DNA from 2 places in the Lysinibacillus sp. FSL M8-0216 genome. Region 1 is predicted to be linked to the other one. Evidence: predicted binding sites of a transcription regulator. Region 1 holds the regulator's gene; the other holds the start of a gene.
The links. Region 1 encodes LexA, which represses DNA repair genes until DNA is damaged. Its sites were predicted from a motif close to CGAACATATGTTCG; they were not measured.
Positions count from the first base shown of each region.

Region 1 (5,126 bases):
TTTATCGAATGGCGTGAAAATCATCCTTGCCTATTCATTATCGGTAGGATTGGCGATTATCGCTTATATTCTGGAACGTAGAAAAGTAGGCTCACCTGCTATTACGGTCTCATTATATGGTGGAGCATTCATTGTTGGGATATTAACGACTGCAGCTAGTGCCATTTTGTATGAAATCATCCATCTTACACCAGCACTTGGTATTACGGTTCTTTATATTGGCTATGGTATTGCCATAAGTTACTTAAAGAAAAATGAGGCATTAACTGTTTTTGTTGCTTTTACCTCGTTATTACTACCTTATTTATTAGAATATATGGACTTTAGTGCCGTCATTATTTTACTATTTGTTATCGTTTTATTTGCCATGCTGCAATTGGTTGTCCAACAGCACAAGCAAAAGCTTGCTCTTTATATTTCAACCTTTTTCTCAGTGCTAGCAATAGGTGTTGTAGCATTTATGAATCATGACAAGCAAGTTGTCTTTGCTTTTGGTTTACTTGCTATACTAGCAATCTTTTATGTAAGCTGGTGTCGATTATATAATGCACAATCTAAATGGAAACCTCTTCATATTGGTCTCCAATTTTCGTTAGGGTCATTTAGTTTATTGCTGATGAACCTGATCATACGTTCACTCGAATATGGAGAAGCGGTGCTACTTATTTTCATTGGTTTATTAATAGCATTAGCGTTTTATAGTCATCGTCAAAAATGGCAGGAAGTATTTGATAGTGCTATAACACTCGCATTTATTGCCGTATGTAATACGCTACTTATTATGAATATCCCTGATAAAGTGGATGATTTACTATATCCATTGATCGCTTTTGCAGGTGTAATGATGAGCTTACGATTACGTGCCAGTATGATGAAGGTAGTCACATCATTTTTCCTTGTGATTACATTATTGCTAAACTTCATTTTCCATGAACCGACACCATTTATTAGCTTTGAGCATTTAAGTCTGTTCATGCCAATTATTTATCTAGTAGTCATTTACTTGTATGCTAGACGCCCAAAAGAAACGTTATCACCTTTTGAGAAAGTCATGAAGGATTTATATGCCATAGATATTTTAGCAGTAATAGCCACAGGCTACTTCTTAGCATATATGAGCAAACTAGATTCAGCCTATTTCGCGGCAACAAATGGTATTCAGTATTTGATGTGTATTGCACTAGCTGCTTTGTTTGCAGGATCTCTGCTCGTGTCAGAGAAATTCAAAGGGCGTGCTTTAACACCTGTCCTTGGAGCATTCTTTATAGTATTATCTTTGATGATCAGCACAAAGCCTTCTATGATGGATAGCTTAAATATGATGACCAGATTAGTTTATATAGCAGTAATTATGGCGATTATTGTAGACGTTCTAGTAAAGGGCCGTATTTATCGGCTGTATGAAGAGCGAATGGGGAAATATGTAGACACTATTGTTAGCTCAGGTGTCGTACTCACAATGATCTCAATATGGGGGCTTGTTCATCAATTTACGTATAGTCATCTACTTGATTGGAAGCTAAGTATAGCTCTTACAACGATTACATTATTCCTCACAGCGAGCATTTCGCTATGGCTTAGTTCCACACAACATTTAAAAACGCTTCGTACTACAGGTTTTGTTATTTTAGTCATTGCGTTTATCAAGCTTATTTTCTTTGACTTATCAGCCCTTGATTTATTAATTAGAGCTGTTCTATTTATAACAATTGGTGGCATTGGCATGCTGTTGTCAGGTAGGTTGCTGAGGAAATAAATTGAAGAGATTCCAATGATTTTTGGAATCTCTTTTATATTGTGCTAAACTGATACTACTCTTACTCTACTCCCTCTTTCTTCGTACCGTATGACTTCAAACCTTTTATGAAATATTCTTCAAATACATCACTCATTTTCAATGTCCATTGTTTTGAATAACATTCGATACGTGGATTGCTGAGCAAGACTACAATAATTATATGAATAGGCGCATCATACTTATTGTATGGGCGCCTATTGGTTTAGGAGGACATAAATTTGGAAATGGCTTATACAATTATCATTTTTTTAGTTGGTCTAGTCTTTGGCTCTTTTTATAATGTAGTTGGCTTACGTGTGCCGCGGAAGGAGTCTCTTGTATATCCTTCCTCCCATTGTACGAGCTGTCAGAGACAATTGACGGCTCTTGATTTAGTGCCAGTATTGTCTTATCTGTTTTTAAGAGGAACATGTAGAGGCTGTGGCTTTAAAATTTCTTGGCTATATCCAGTGATAGAATTGTTAACTGGGGGTTTATTCGCCTTTGCTTATTTGGAGCTAAACTGGAGTTTAGAATTTATAGTAGCTTTATCGTTCATCTCATTGTTAGTCATTATAGTTGTTTCAGATTTTATCTATCTGTTAATTCCAGATAAGATTCTTTTATTCTTTTTGCCTTTTTTGGTCATAGGACGTGTACTGTCACCCTTAACACCTTGGTGGGACAGCCTAGTGGGTGCACTCGTTGGTTTTGGCATATTATACAGTATTGCGGTCTTATCGAAAGGTGGAATGGGAGGGGGCGATATTAAATTCTTCTTTTTAATTGGTCTCGTTCTCGGTACTATTCATACGTTGTTGACTTTATTTATTGCCGCTATCATAGGTATGATAATCGGAATAGTTGTCTTATTAAAGCATAAACAAGGAAGACAAACACATATTCCCTTTGGTCCATCTATTGCATTAGCCGCTACTATTGTTTATTTCTACGGAGATTCGTTCATCAATTGGTATTTAGGTTATTGGTAAGTGTTTAATCTTCAATGTTGTGGAGGGGAATCAAGTGAAGCCGATTATTGGAATTACAGCTTTTGTAGAAGATGATTTATCAGCTCATTTAAATGCTGCTTACAGCAAAAGTATTATTAAGGCGGGTGGTATCCCCCTTATTATTCCGTTAGGTGTGGAGGAAGATGCTGCTCAAATTTTAGCCCTTACGGATGGCTTAATGCTATCGGGAGGCTATGATGTACATCCTTTTCTATTTGGAGCGGAGCCTTCACCAAAGCTAGGTAAAATTCATCCAGCTAGAGATGCCGTGGAATTAGCATTAATTGAGGCTGCATTTGTACGGAAAATGCCTATTTTTGGCATTTGTCGGGGTATCCAAATATTAAATGTTGCATTAGGTGGGACGTTATATCAGGACATTGATAGTGACCATTATAGTACGAAGCTAATCAAACATATGCAACAAGCTGGTAGGTCAGTAGCAACGCATTATGTACAAATTATTGCGGAGAATTTATTAGCGACTATTCTGGAACAAGAGAAAATTGCCGTCAATTCTTTTCATCATCAGTCAGTGAATGTACTAGCGGAGAATTTAAAAGTTGCAGCGAAATCAAGTGATGGCATTATTGAAGCAGTGGTGCATGAAGAATTACCATTCTGTTTGGCTGTCCAATGGCACCCAGAGGAATTAGCTGTAGCGGGAGATCAGCATGCACAAAAGTTATTTGCAGCATTTGTTGAAGCGAGCTTGAAATTTAAAAAAGAAGCATAGAGAGATCATTGTAAAAAGAATCCAATAGTTAATGGATTCTTTTTTTTGCGTAAAAAAGAGGATATATGCTCAGTGAAGGAACACAATCCTCAAACCCTCATTTAATTAATGTACACGGCGGTAAAGACCAACAACTTGTCCCAAAATTGATACTTGATCGACGATAATCGGTTCCATTGATGAATTTTCAGGCTGTAAACGGAAATGGTTTTTTTCCTTAAAGAAGCGTTTTACAGTAGCTTCATCCTCAGCTGTCATGGCTACAACAATGTCTCCGTTAATGGCCGTTGACTTTTGCTTTACGATCACTAAGTCACCATCTAAAATTCCTGCTTCAATCATCGATTCACCCATAATTTCTAACATGAATAACTGATCCTCACTCGTGCCATATGTATCTGGCAGTGGGAAATACTCTTCAATATTTTCGATAGCTGTAATAGGAGAACCTGCTGTAACCTTCCCTACAAGTGGTACATGGATGACATGTTGCTTTTGGATGGATTCCTCAGGCTCAAGAATTTCAATAGCACGTGGCTTAGTTGGATCTCGACGAATAAAACCCTTTTGTTCTAATCGAGCCAAATGACCATGAACAGTTGAACTTGAAGCAAGTCCAACAGCTTCCCCGATTTCACGGACTGATGGCGGATACCCTTTAGCTCGTACCTCGTCTTTAATGAACGCTAAAATGTCCTCTTGTCTTTTCGATACTTTTTTCATGATTGCTCACCTCTTTTTTCTAATATCAATCTTCTTATTTGATAGTATAACAGAATGCGAACACGTATGCAAACATAGGTTCGAAAAGCGTTTGACAAAAACGTTTGTTCGCTTTATTATGAGAACATACATTCCGAACAAACATTCTAGAAATGAGGTTTTAATGATGACATGGCTAAAGAAAAATACACATATCACTATATTATTAGGTGCTTGTTTACTCTTCGCAAGTTACCTTTACATCACTGATCCGGGGGATGTTAATTACGCTGAAATTCAAATCGAACATGGGGATAGCTTGTGGTCGTTAGCAGAACAATACCGTGGTAAAATGAGTAAAGAAGATTGGATTAAGCTTGTCAAATCAGAAAATGAGTTAGCAGACATTAAAATCGTGGCAGGTAAATCTCTAGTCATTCCAGTTTTGAGTGATCAAGCCAGTCCCATCAAAACTATTGAAATTGCGAGAAACGAACAATGAAAAATAATCAAATGACGGCTGTTATCTATTGCCGAGTAAGTACTGAAAAAGAAACGCAAAGCTCCTCATTAGAGCGCCAACAAGAAGAATTAGTGCACTATGCTAAAGAACAAGGCTATGAAGTAAAGGGTGTTTTTAAAGATAAGCATAGCGGTTATGATGTTGAACGCGAAGGCTTACTTGAAATGCTTGATTTTATAAAAGAGAAGGAAATAAAAGCTCTTTTTGTACAAGATGAAACTCGTTTAGGTCGTGGAAATGCAAGAATGGCAGTATTGCATTTATTACAAAAATCAGCAACAGATGTTTATTCGATGCGTGATGCAGGACCAGTCCAATTAAACGAAATGGATACGATGCTACTAGAGATTTTAGCAATTGTAGAGGAATATCAAC
Region 1 covers NZ_CP152007.1:1,247,894-1,253,019, forward strand. The annotation lists gene MKX57_RS05800 (DUF2339 domain-containing protein) at 1-1,756, shown strand, start outside; gene MKX57_RS05805 (A24 family peptidase) at 2,017-2,769, shown strand; gene MKX57_RS05810 (gamma-glutamyl-gamma-aminobutyrate hydrolase family protein) at 2,804-3,526, shown strand; gene lexA (transcriptional repressor LexA) at 3,632-4,249, opposite strand; gene MKX57_RS05820 (LysM peptidoglycan-binding domain-containing protein) at 4,413-4,730, shown strand; gene MKX57_RS05825 (recombinase family protein) at 4,727-5,126, shown strand, end outside.

Region 2 (8,845 bases), 2.3 Mb from region 1:
TTGTTTACAATCTTCAAGAAAAAATTAAAGTTGGTTTATTGCATAATATTTATGTAAACAGAGAGAATCACATTGAGTTAAAAGTCTGGGATATTGATCCTGACAATGAATCAGAAGATTTCTCGACAGTGATGCCAAATCTAACGGATATAACTTTAGTAGGCGTACATCGCAATGAAATGAATGGTGCTTACACTTTTTCATTTGTTTCTCCGTGTGAGGTAACAGGATCTAGAATAGACGGATCTTCGCGCTTATATAAAAAGATTTTCTTTTGCCATTGTGTATTCTTTGAGAATACAAAAGACGTGAAGATAATATTTAATCCTACAAGTAACTTACAAAATGTAAATGGAGTGAGGAAGGATAGATATGATTGGACACCAATTGCTAGTATGTTCTTTGATAAAGTAAAAGAGTACATAGGGGAAGTACACATAATTGCTCCAAGATGGATTCCCCAAGCACTATATGAATTTGCTGAAGAGGCAACTGGTCACAACAACCCAAAAATCACAGCTGCGTCCTTTAATGCTCAAGAAAAAATAGCGGATTTTGCATCTTCTATTTTAAAAGAAGCAGGTATAGATATAGATTATGCACCAGCACTATCAAACAAATTAATGCAAGATATACAGATTTCTTTTGAATCTCAATTAATGGAAGTGTATCCTGCAGAAGTAGAGCAAGAAAATTCATTTACAATATTTAAGCAACGTTCGGATGGTGTTACGCATATAATTAGTGTAGAATCAACAGAAGAAGGTCTTGCAGGACACGCAGCTCAAGCAGCTAGAAAGTCAAGACAAGATGGTGACATTGATCTTTTAGGTGTTAACCTGAAACAAAATGAGCGATTGCATAAATTTTTAGTGGAGCAAGGTACTGAGGCTTATTTAATTAGAGGAACAAACACTTTCATTGATGAGGAGGTGGTTAACATTGTTATCCGTAGACTTAACGAGTATAGGAACAAAATACAAGTTGCCGCCCTTGGTGATACAGAAAGTAGAGAACGAACTCCTCTCACTAAGGCCGAGTGATGTATTAACTAAAACTAAATTCGCAAGAGCAACTTCTTTGCAAATAGATTTTGCTGAAGAGATACTTATCGAACTCTTTAAAGAGAACAAACTCCGATTGATTATAAGGGTTGATTGTTTAAACGAAGAATACAGTCATCCTATTTGGTTCGATTCATTAGAAGAATATTATAAGGCAGACACAAATCATTTTTGCGATCAGTGTGGTTCTCAATATAATTGGAAAAATGCGAAAGTAGGTTTTAAACGGGGGATTTACACAAATGACCAACATTAGTATTAAATCTTACACAGACTTATCTTTATTATTGAGCCAGTTAGATGGACCCGAGTTTGATCACATATTTTGGAAACAGATTCATGATGATGATGATGCAATTGTAAAGTTTGATGAGTATTTAAATGAAATTGAGGCGAGCAAGAGCTGGCCTCGAAATCTTAATTGGAAAAAAGGGCGGGTACTAGAAGATTTCACAGTATTTTTATTCAATAGATTTCAAGATGTTAGTGTAACTAAAAATAAGCGACCGGGTGATAATGAAACAGACATAGAAGCTCGGTTTAGTGAAAAGGCGCAACCTCCTTTTATGCTACAGAACATTGGCCCTAAGATAATATGTGAATGTAAAAATAAGAAGTCAAGCTCTATAGATGTTGGTATGGTAACTAAGCTAGCAGAAATTATCCCTACAAGGGGTGCTAATTTTGGTGTTTTTATCTCTATTTTAGGCATGGGGGGCTATGCATGGAGGTATGGAGAAGGTAAAAGGAAAAAAATAATGTATAGTGACCAACTACCAATAATTTCTTTTACTGTCGATGAACTTAAATCTCTTAAAGATGGTCGAAACTTTTACACAATGATTAGAGAAAAATATTATGCTCTAGTTGACGAAGTAGATGATGAAACAGCAGATATACCAGACCAACAACATTACGAGTATAAAAAGAGGTTAAAGGAAACGTTAGGACATCTTCTTAAATGTGAGATTATATCTGATGAAGATTACTCAAAACTTTTTGATAGCCTTGTTTTAAAATATGGAGCCATTGAAGATGATTAAAATTAATTAAACTAGCCCTTATTGGGCTAGTTATTTATTTTATAGAAAAAGCATGCTATAATGTGGCCTTAATTTGATTTGTTATAAGTAAAAATAAACATTGTTAATAGTTGTATATTTGTCCATAAAGCCCAGGTACTCAATAAATTTTGAGCCTGGGCAATTTTTTATTGCCTAAAACAGAACGTTAGTTCTATAATATATACAAACAAACGTTCTGAAAAAGGAGAGATGACAATGGCCGCTAAACCTAAAACACCTACTAAAAAGAAAGAACCAAAACATCCAGATCGAGATGAATTTGATTTAGAGGAAATTGCAAGCGCCCTAACTGAAGCAATGCAGGGTAATCAGACAAAAACATTCGCTATCTATAAACAGGAAGATCCGCTATCAGGGACCGTCACAAAAATGGATGCAAACACTAAATTAATCCATATTAAAGATAAGTACATGAATATTCACAAAGTACATTTCTTAGATATCCTAAAAATTTCAGATATCGATTAATAATGGAGAGTGATTTGTATGTTACATGATCGTGGGAATATGAAATGGACATCATTGATGCTGCCTGAGCATTTAGTTCAGTTGAAGGAATGGAAAAAAGAGCAATACCATGATAAAAAGCGTGACTTAACTGAGTGGGAATTAGAGGAGATAGAGCAAACTATACAGCGAGCGTTTAAATTGAGGAAATTGGTAAAAATTAACGCTGTGGGACCATAATAAACTACATGACCATACAGGGCTGGTAACTGGTACTGATACGTACAAAAAAGAGTTACTATTAGATACAGATTTATCGTTAAAACGAATTTCATTTGATCTAATACAAAAAGCAGCGTTGGTTGACGAGGATGATTAATCCAGAACAACGAAAGATGGTACACAAATACTTATTAATAGAACTAGCAATAAAGTCGTTACAGGTTGATTACTTAAAAGTAGAGCGATTTAAAATGAAAAAAGTCTTTGTGCCATTAATGGATTCTTTATTAAAAGAACTACGACAGGAGTATTTTGAGCTCAAGAGGCAGTTATCTCAGCAAAAGATACGAGTCGTCGGATGGACGACTATAGACGAGTATTTTAGTGATGTACAGGTTGCTACTGCTGGGGATGATGTAGTACTTCGGTATGCTAATATGGCTTTGAAAACAAAGGTTGAACAACTATTGATAAATCATATAAACAATAACCAGGCGCTCGAATGAGTACCTGGTTATTTTTTTGCTTATATAGAGTTTTGATAGATATTTACTGGAATAATTATGTATTTTTTGAAGAGTTTTGTTTATTCTAGAAGGTCTATTATTAAAATGTACCAATTAAACAACACAAGGAGGAAATTATTTATGTCAATTAATAATGGAAATACTGATTTTAATTTAAGCGTTTCACAAACAGGGGAGAAGAGTTTAAAAGTATCATGGAGTCGTAGTGGTGGTATTGGTTATAATGGTCGTATTGACATCCAACGTCCTGGAGATGGCCAAATTGTTTATTCTAAGACATATAAACAAGATGATAAAAAGGGATCTTTCACATTTGAAGTTCCGTACTTTGGGGAATATAAAGTTCATATTAAGTCTAACAATGGTCAAACGTACGACTTTATTTATCGCAATGTATTCTTAAAAGCTGTAAAGGAAAAAAAATACACATACAAAGCAGCGGATGTGAAAAAAGTTGAAGATGGTGAACTATTCCTATTAGGAGCTATCACAGGTATTGGAATGTATGCTTCGATGTTGGGTTCGGTTCTTTCTATATTCTTTGGTACAAGACAAGCTGCTTCAACAAAAATTACATTCCCTAACCCACGAGCAGGTGATACTCTGACGACAACCTATACACCTGTTATCGGGGGAGTACAAACAGTAGTCAAGTTTGTTCAAAAACCTTATAAAGATAAATTTGGTAATTCATTTAGTGGTGGTACTTACACTTCAGCGCCAACAGTTGCTAAATATATCACTTATCCAAAATAAATAAAAGAAAAGCACTTAATGATTAATTAAGTGCTTTTGCTTTTTTTAATCGTTTGAAATTAAAAGCTATGTCAATAATCAAAATTATATAAAGTACAATAGAACTGTTTAAAGTTATTGAAGGTAGAGGTAATATTACATCCCTAACCAGTATTAACCAAATAGTTGTTGATATTAAAACAAATGAATCCAATAAAATAACCATTAAATGTTTGTGTTCTTTAAAAATAAAATTAAATACAATTAATCTTACTAAAATTGGTGTTGTTAAGAAGTAAAACGAATAAATCTGTGTAATTTGTTCTGGGCTCACATTATCTCTCCCTTAAATGTAAAAATTTGAAAATAATATTAAGTATACAGTATAATAAAGTTAAGTAAAAGAGAACTTATGTTCTCGTGGAGGTGGTTTACATGGAGTATGTAGAGTTATCTAAATCAATAATGGAATTGGGCTTTCCAGTTGTTGTTTCTACATTTTTACTTGTTAAATTGGACAAGAGTATGAAAAACATAGAAATTGCTATTGTTAATTTAACAAATGAACTTAAGAACTCAAGATCCAGGAATAAGGGCTAACCAGAGGATAAATCAAAAAGGGCAAACATATAGGGCAAGGGGAAAATGGATATGAAAACGAACGCTCGTGAAGTTGATAAATTAGTAGAAGAACATCTAAAAATGTACCCTTACATTAGTAAAGAAAGAGTAGGGGAATTGACTATAGATCAAAGAATAGCAATATGTATTGATGAATTGTTAAGTATATTGCCAAAAAAAGAAGTTACATTTATAAACTTTAGATACATAAATGGATGGACAATAGTTAAGGTAGCACAAGAAATGAATTACAGCCAGCAGATGATTTATGTTATTCGTAAAAAAGTGTTGATGAAAATCTATCTTGGGATAAGTCATTTACTTCATAACGGGGAAAAGTGTAGGATGAAACAGTGTTAGTCATAGAGTTTGATAAATAATAAATTTGCCTACTTGGCTATTTTTTTATGCCAAATAAAGAACGTATGTTCTGTGAAGGGGTGGGAAATGTTAAATTTGAAGGATTGAAGATTATATTTGAACAACGTAATTTCTAACAACGAAGCTCAGATACTCAATTAATTTTGAGTCTGGGTTTTTGTTTTTATTATTATGTAATTCTTGATTACAAGCTCCAATCAACTATTTTTTCTTTTATTTAACTTTAAATGAATAAATTGCCTTGATAAATAAGAACATTTGTTCTATAATTAAAATAAGAACAAATGTTCTTAGTAAAGGGAGCTTTTTATAAAAACATAAGGGGATGATATCTTTGGCATTTACAGTCAAAACAGAAGCAGAGAAGATTTTTACAAATTTAATGGGAACAGGAGCTAGTCGACTACCAGCAGATCCTGTTGGAGCTGATAATCGTGCCGACTTTCATGGGATTTTCGTCAATGATCCATCGACTGAAGTACAAATTCAACGAGCTGGAAGTCAATTACTCTTTTTAACTGCTCTTTACCCAAATGCGTCATCATCCACAGTGCGAACAAACATATTAGCACGAATTCATCGCATTTTAAGTAGGTATGCATTTAATATTGTGAATTATAAAGCAGGTGGACCAGCAGGTGGTTTAGGTCCTATGGGTCTTTATTCAGCGTACGCTTTAGCAAATGCAGGGAAATTTGATTACTCTCAAGCTGGTACAACAAATGTAACAAGAACACAATTACTAACTTATTTAAACACTTATTTAAGTACTACGTTATTAGACAATGAGTTTGCTATGCGTATAGATCAAGGAAAACTTGATGTGGATTACCGAACTGTTGTTTCAACTCACAATTACTTCAAGGGTACAAACCACGCTTGTTTCGCTTTGAATGGAATAATTATCCAACTTGGAGCTAAATTCTTTATTCATACCGCTATTAAAGGGGCAGGGAATGAAACTTACTCTAAATTTAATGCTTTCTTTAATAAATTAGCGACTAGCTTACGTACTAAGTTTGGTAATACCCGACTGAATAATGGTCTAACTGAATTATGTTTACCTATGGGGGCAGGTATTCACAAAGACGGAAACCCTTCTAGTGTTAACCAGGTAAGAGGTTACTTCCCAGCGGCAGGATATAATTCATTAATTGTGATGGGGCTTAATTTTGCAGCTAGAGCATATCGTTGTGCAGAGCTAGAGCTATCTACTAAAGCTCCACAGTTAAGGCAAGTGGTTGCTTTACCTACTCATGTATGTTCATCAGTTGCTACAGAATTAGCCAATTATTATAAAACATTTACAGCTTATTCTAATCAAGCATATGAAATAGGTGGACCAAATTTTGTTGCATTGGGAGCAACTGAAGCGAATGGTTGGCTAGCAGAAGCGAAGAAATGGTATGACTACCAAAAACCAGCTGGAGTATCTGACTATAAGGAAGGTTCATTTGCGAAAGATGGTGAGACGGATAGCGCAGGTCGTACAGGTTCAGGTGGCTTCTTAAATCTTGCTTATCAAGATGCTAACGATCCGATTTCTGTCACATCCTATCTCTATTCAATGACTTGGAATGGAGATCATACTTTGGTTAATACGACTATCGGGAATGCAATTAAAGCGAAGTCAGGAACATCTTTAGCTAGCCCATATTATGTTGCGTCAGCTCATGTTGGTTTCAAAGCAAATGCTGGGGCATCTCGAGTACTTCAGGGCTTAGCTGGTGCCATGAATAATGAAGTAACAACACTTAATTAAAACATATTTTAAAAGAATCACTATGTTATAGAGGAAAGAAATTAAAAAATTTAAGCCCATTAACTTAATTGGTAATGGGCTTAGTCTATTAACTCAGTATTATTTTCAGAATATAAATTTATTATTCAATCTAATACTACTAAAATATTGAAAGTTCAAAAAAGGAGGATGTTCGATGAAACAGGTATTTATAAAACCGGCTGAAGGTATTTATACAAGCCTTTATGGCATGAGAAGTGGTTCAATGCATTATGGAGTTGACATTGCAAATAGCAGCTCTAATGTACCTGTACACGCTTCTACTGCGGGTGTAATTAACAAAGCCGTTGGTGGTTGTTCTAATAATGGTTCTATTGGTAATACATGTAATGGCGGTTATGGAAACTATGTAATAGTTCGACACAGTATTGATGGGAAAACATATGATACACTTTATGCTCATTTACAATCTATTAGTGTCTCTGTTGGTCAAACTGTAAATCAAGGTGATAAAATTGGTGTTATGGGGAACAGTGGGAGTTCAACTGGTCAACACGTGCACTTTGAAATATATGAAAAAGCACGGGTGTCTCAATCAGAGGCAGTAGACCCTATGCCTTATTTAAACGGGGACAAGCCAACAGTTAGCTACCATACTTATGATGGAACTTGGGCAACGATTACAATTACTCAGAAAGCAAATGTGTTCAAAAATGTTGGATATGAAATTATCGGTCAACTTGAAGCTGGTGGAAAATACAAAGTGTATGGTCAAAGAGAATATTCGGCTGATGGAACTCTATACTATAATATTGGATCTGGCTATATCCACAATGCTTACGGAACTATTGCTAATCACCATGCAACAGTTACATCCACGATTAATACGTATAGCACTCCTAATGGAGCAATTAAACGTCAATTAGCACCGGGAACTTATAAAGTGCATGCAGCTAAAGACGGTTGGTACAATTTAGGTGCAGAATGGGTTAAAGCTGATCAAGTATTAGTCACTAAAAACTAGAATTAAAAAAATTATAAATATACCTAGTATGTTTAATAAGATAAAAGACTAGCAAAGTAATTATGCAATGCTAGACTTTTTTGTAAGGAAATAGTAGTTGTTTTTTAAATGTAAATATGTTTTACTATATTTAGTTACAAAAGCAATTATAAATTTTGAAAAGAGATAGCTTTTTTAATTGTGTGAAATGAGAGAAGCTCAATATATTATTTAAAGTATTAAAGTTGAATATTCTGTCAATGGGTTTACCCCAAATTTAACGTGGTTATCAAATGATAATCCACTTAAATTTGGGGTTTTTTGTTTTTTAAAAAACTGCCTCCATCCAGGAAGCAGTTAACAATAAATGTATAAGCATACCAGAATACTGATAGGAGTGATTAAAAAAATAAGTTATGAAAGGAAAATAATGACGAATTTATCGCCAACCTCAATTAAATAAGATTATCATCATTTTCTTGAGGTGGAGTGGATTTTTGTTTACGCTCTGCTATATTTTCTAAATGAATTTTCAAAAATGCATCTAATAGATTATTCATTTCATTTTTATGGTTAGACATGAAGTCTAATACACTAACTGGATTATTAATATCAAGTAATTTTTCAAATTTGTAATTTTCTATACCGTTTTGCATAAAAAATAATTGATCAATAATCTTTTTCATAATAAACAAACTCCTGTCATCGTCAATAGAGCTATTGATGATTAAGTAGAGTTGATCAATTGTATTTACAATGAGTCTTCTTTTTTTAGGCTCTAATGTAGTCAGTTTTTCTGCTAGATGGTTTACGTCATCATAAAAAACCTGCTCATCATATGTTCGTAAATCTGTTCTCGCTAATAACCAATCAATTGAAACACCGAAATGGTCTGCTAACTTCTCGAGTGTATCAAAGTCGGGTTGGCGTTCATCCCGTTCGTATTTACCAAGTGCTGAATAAGTGATGCCTGTTTGTTCCTCTAATTCACGTAGAGTTAGATTTTTTTCGTTTCTCAA
Region 2 covers NZ_CP152007.1:3,508,369-3,517,213, reverse strand. The annotation lists gene MKX57_RS17325 (hypothetical protein) at 1-1,043, shown strand, start outside; gene MKX57_RS17320 (hypothetical protein) at 1,081-1,320, shown strand; gene MKX57_RS17315 (restriction endonuclease) at 1,307-2,107, shown strand; gene MKX57_RS17310 (YolD-like family protein) at 2,345-2,617, shown strand; gene MKX57_RS17305 (YolD-like family protein) at 2,636-2,836, shown strand; gene MKX57_RS17300 (aconitate hydratase) at 2,968-3,324, shown strand; gene MKX57_RS17295 (hypothetical protein) at 3,466-4,101, shown strand; gene MKX57_RS17290 (YvrJ family protein) at 4,516-4,680, shown strand; gene MKX57_RS17285 (hypothetical protein) at 4,732-5,061, shown strand; gene MKX57_RS17280 (calcium-binding protein) at 5,408-6,844, shown strand; gene MKX57_RS17275 (M23 family metallopeptidase) at 7,020-7,847, shown strand; gene MKX57_RS17270 (helix-turn-helix domain-containing protein) at 8,282-8,845, opposite strand, start outside.
Region 2: a site for LexA is predicted at 2,313-2,326, ahead of MKX57_RS17310 (YolD-like family protein). Genes of this name have one in related genera too.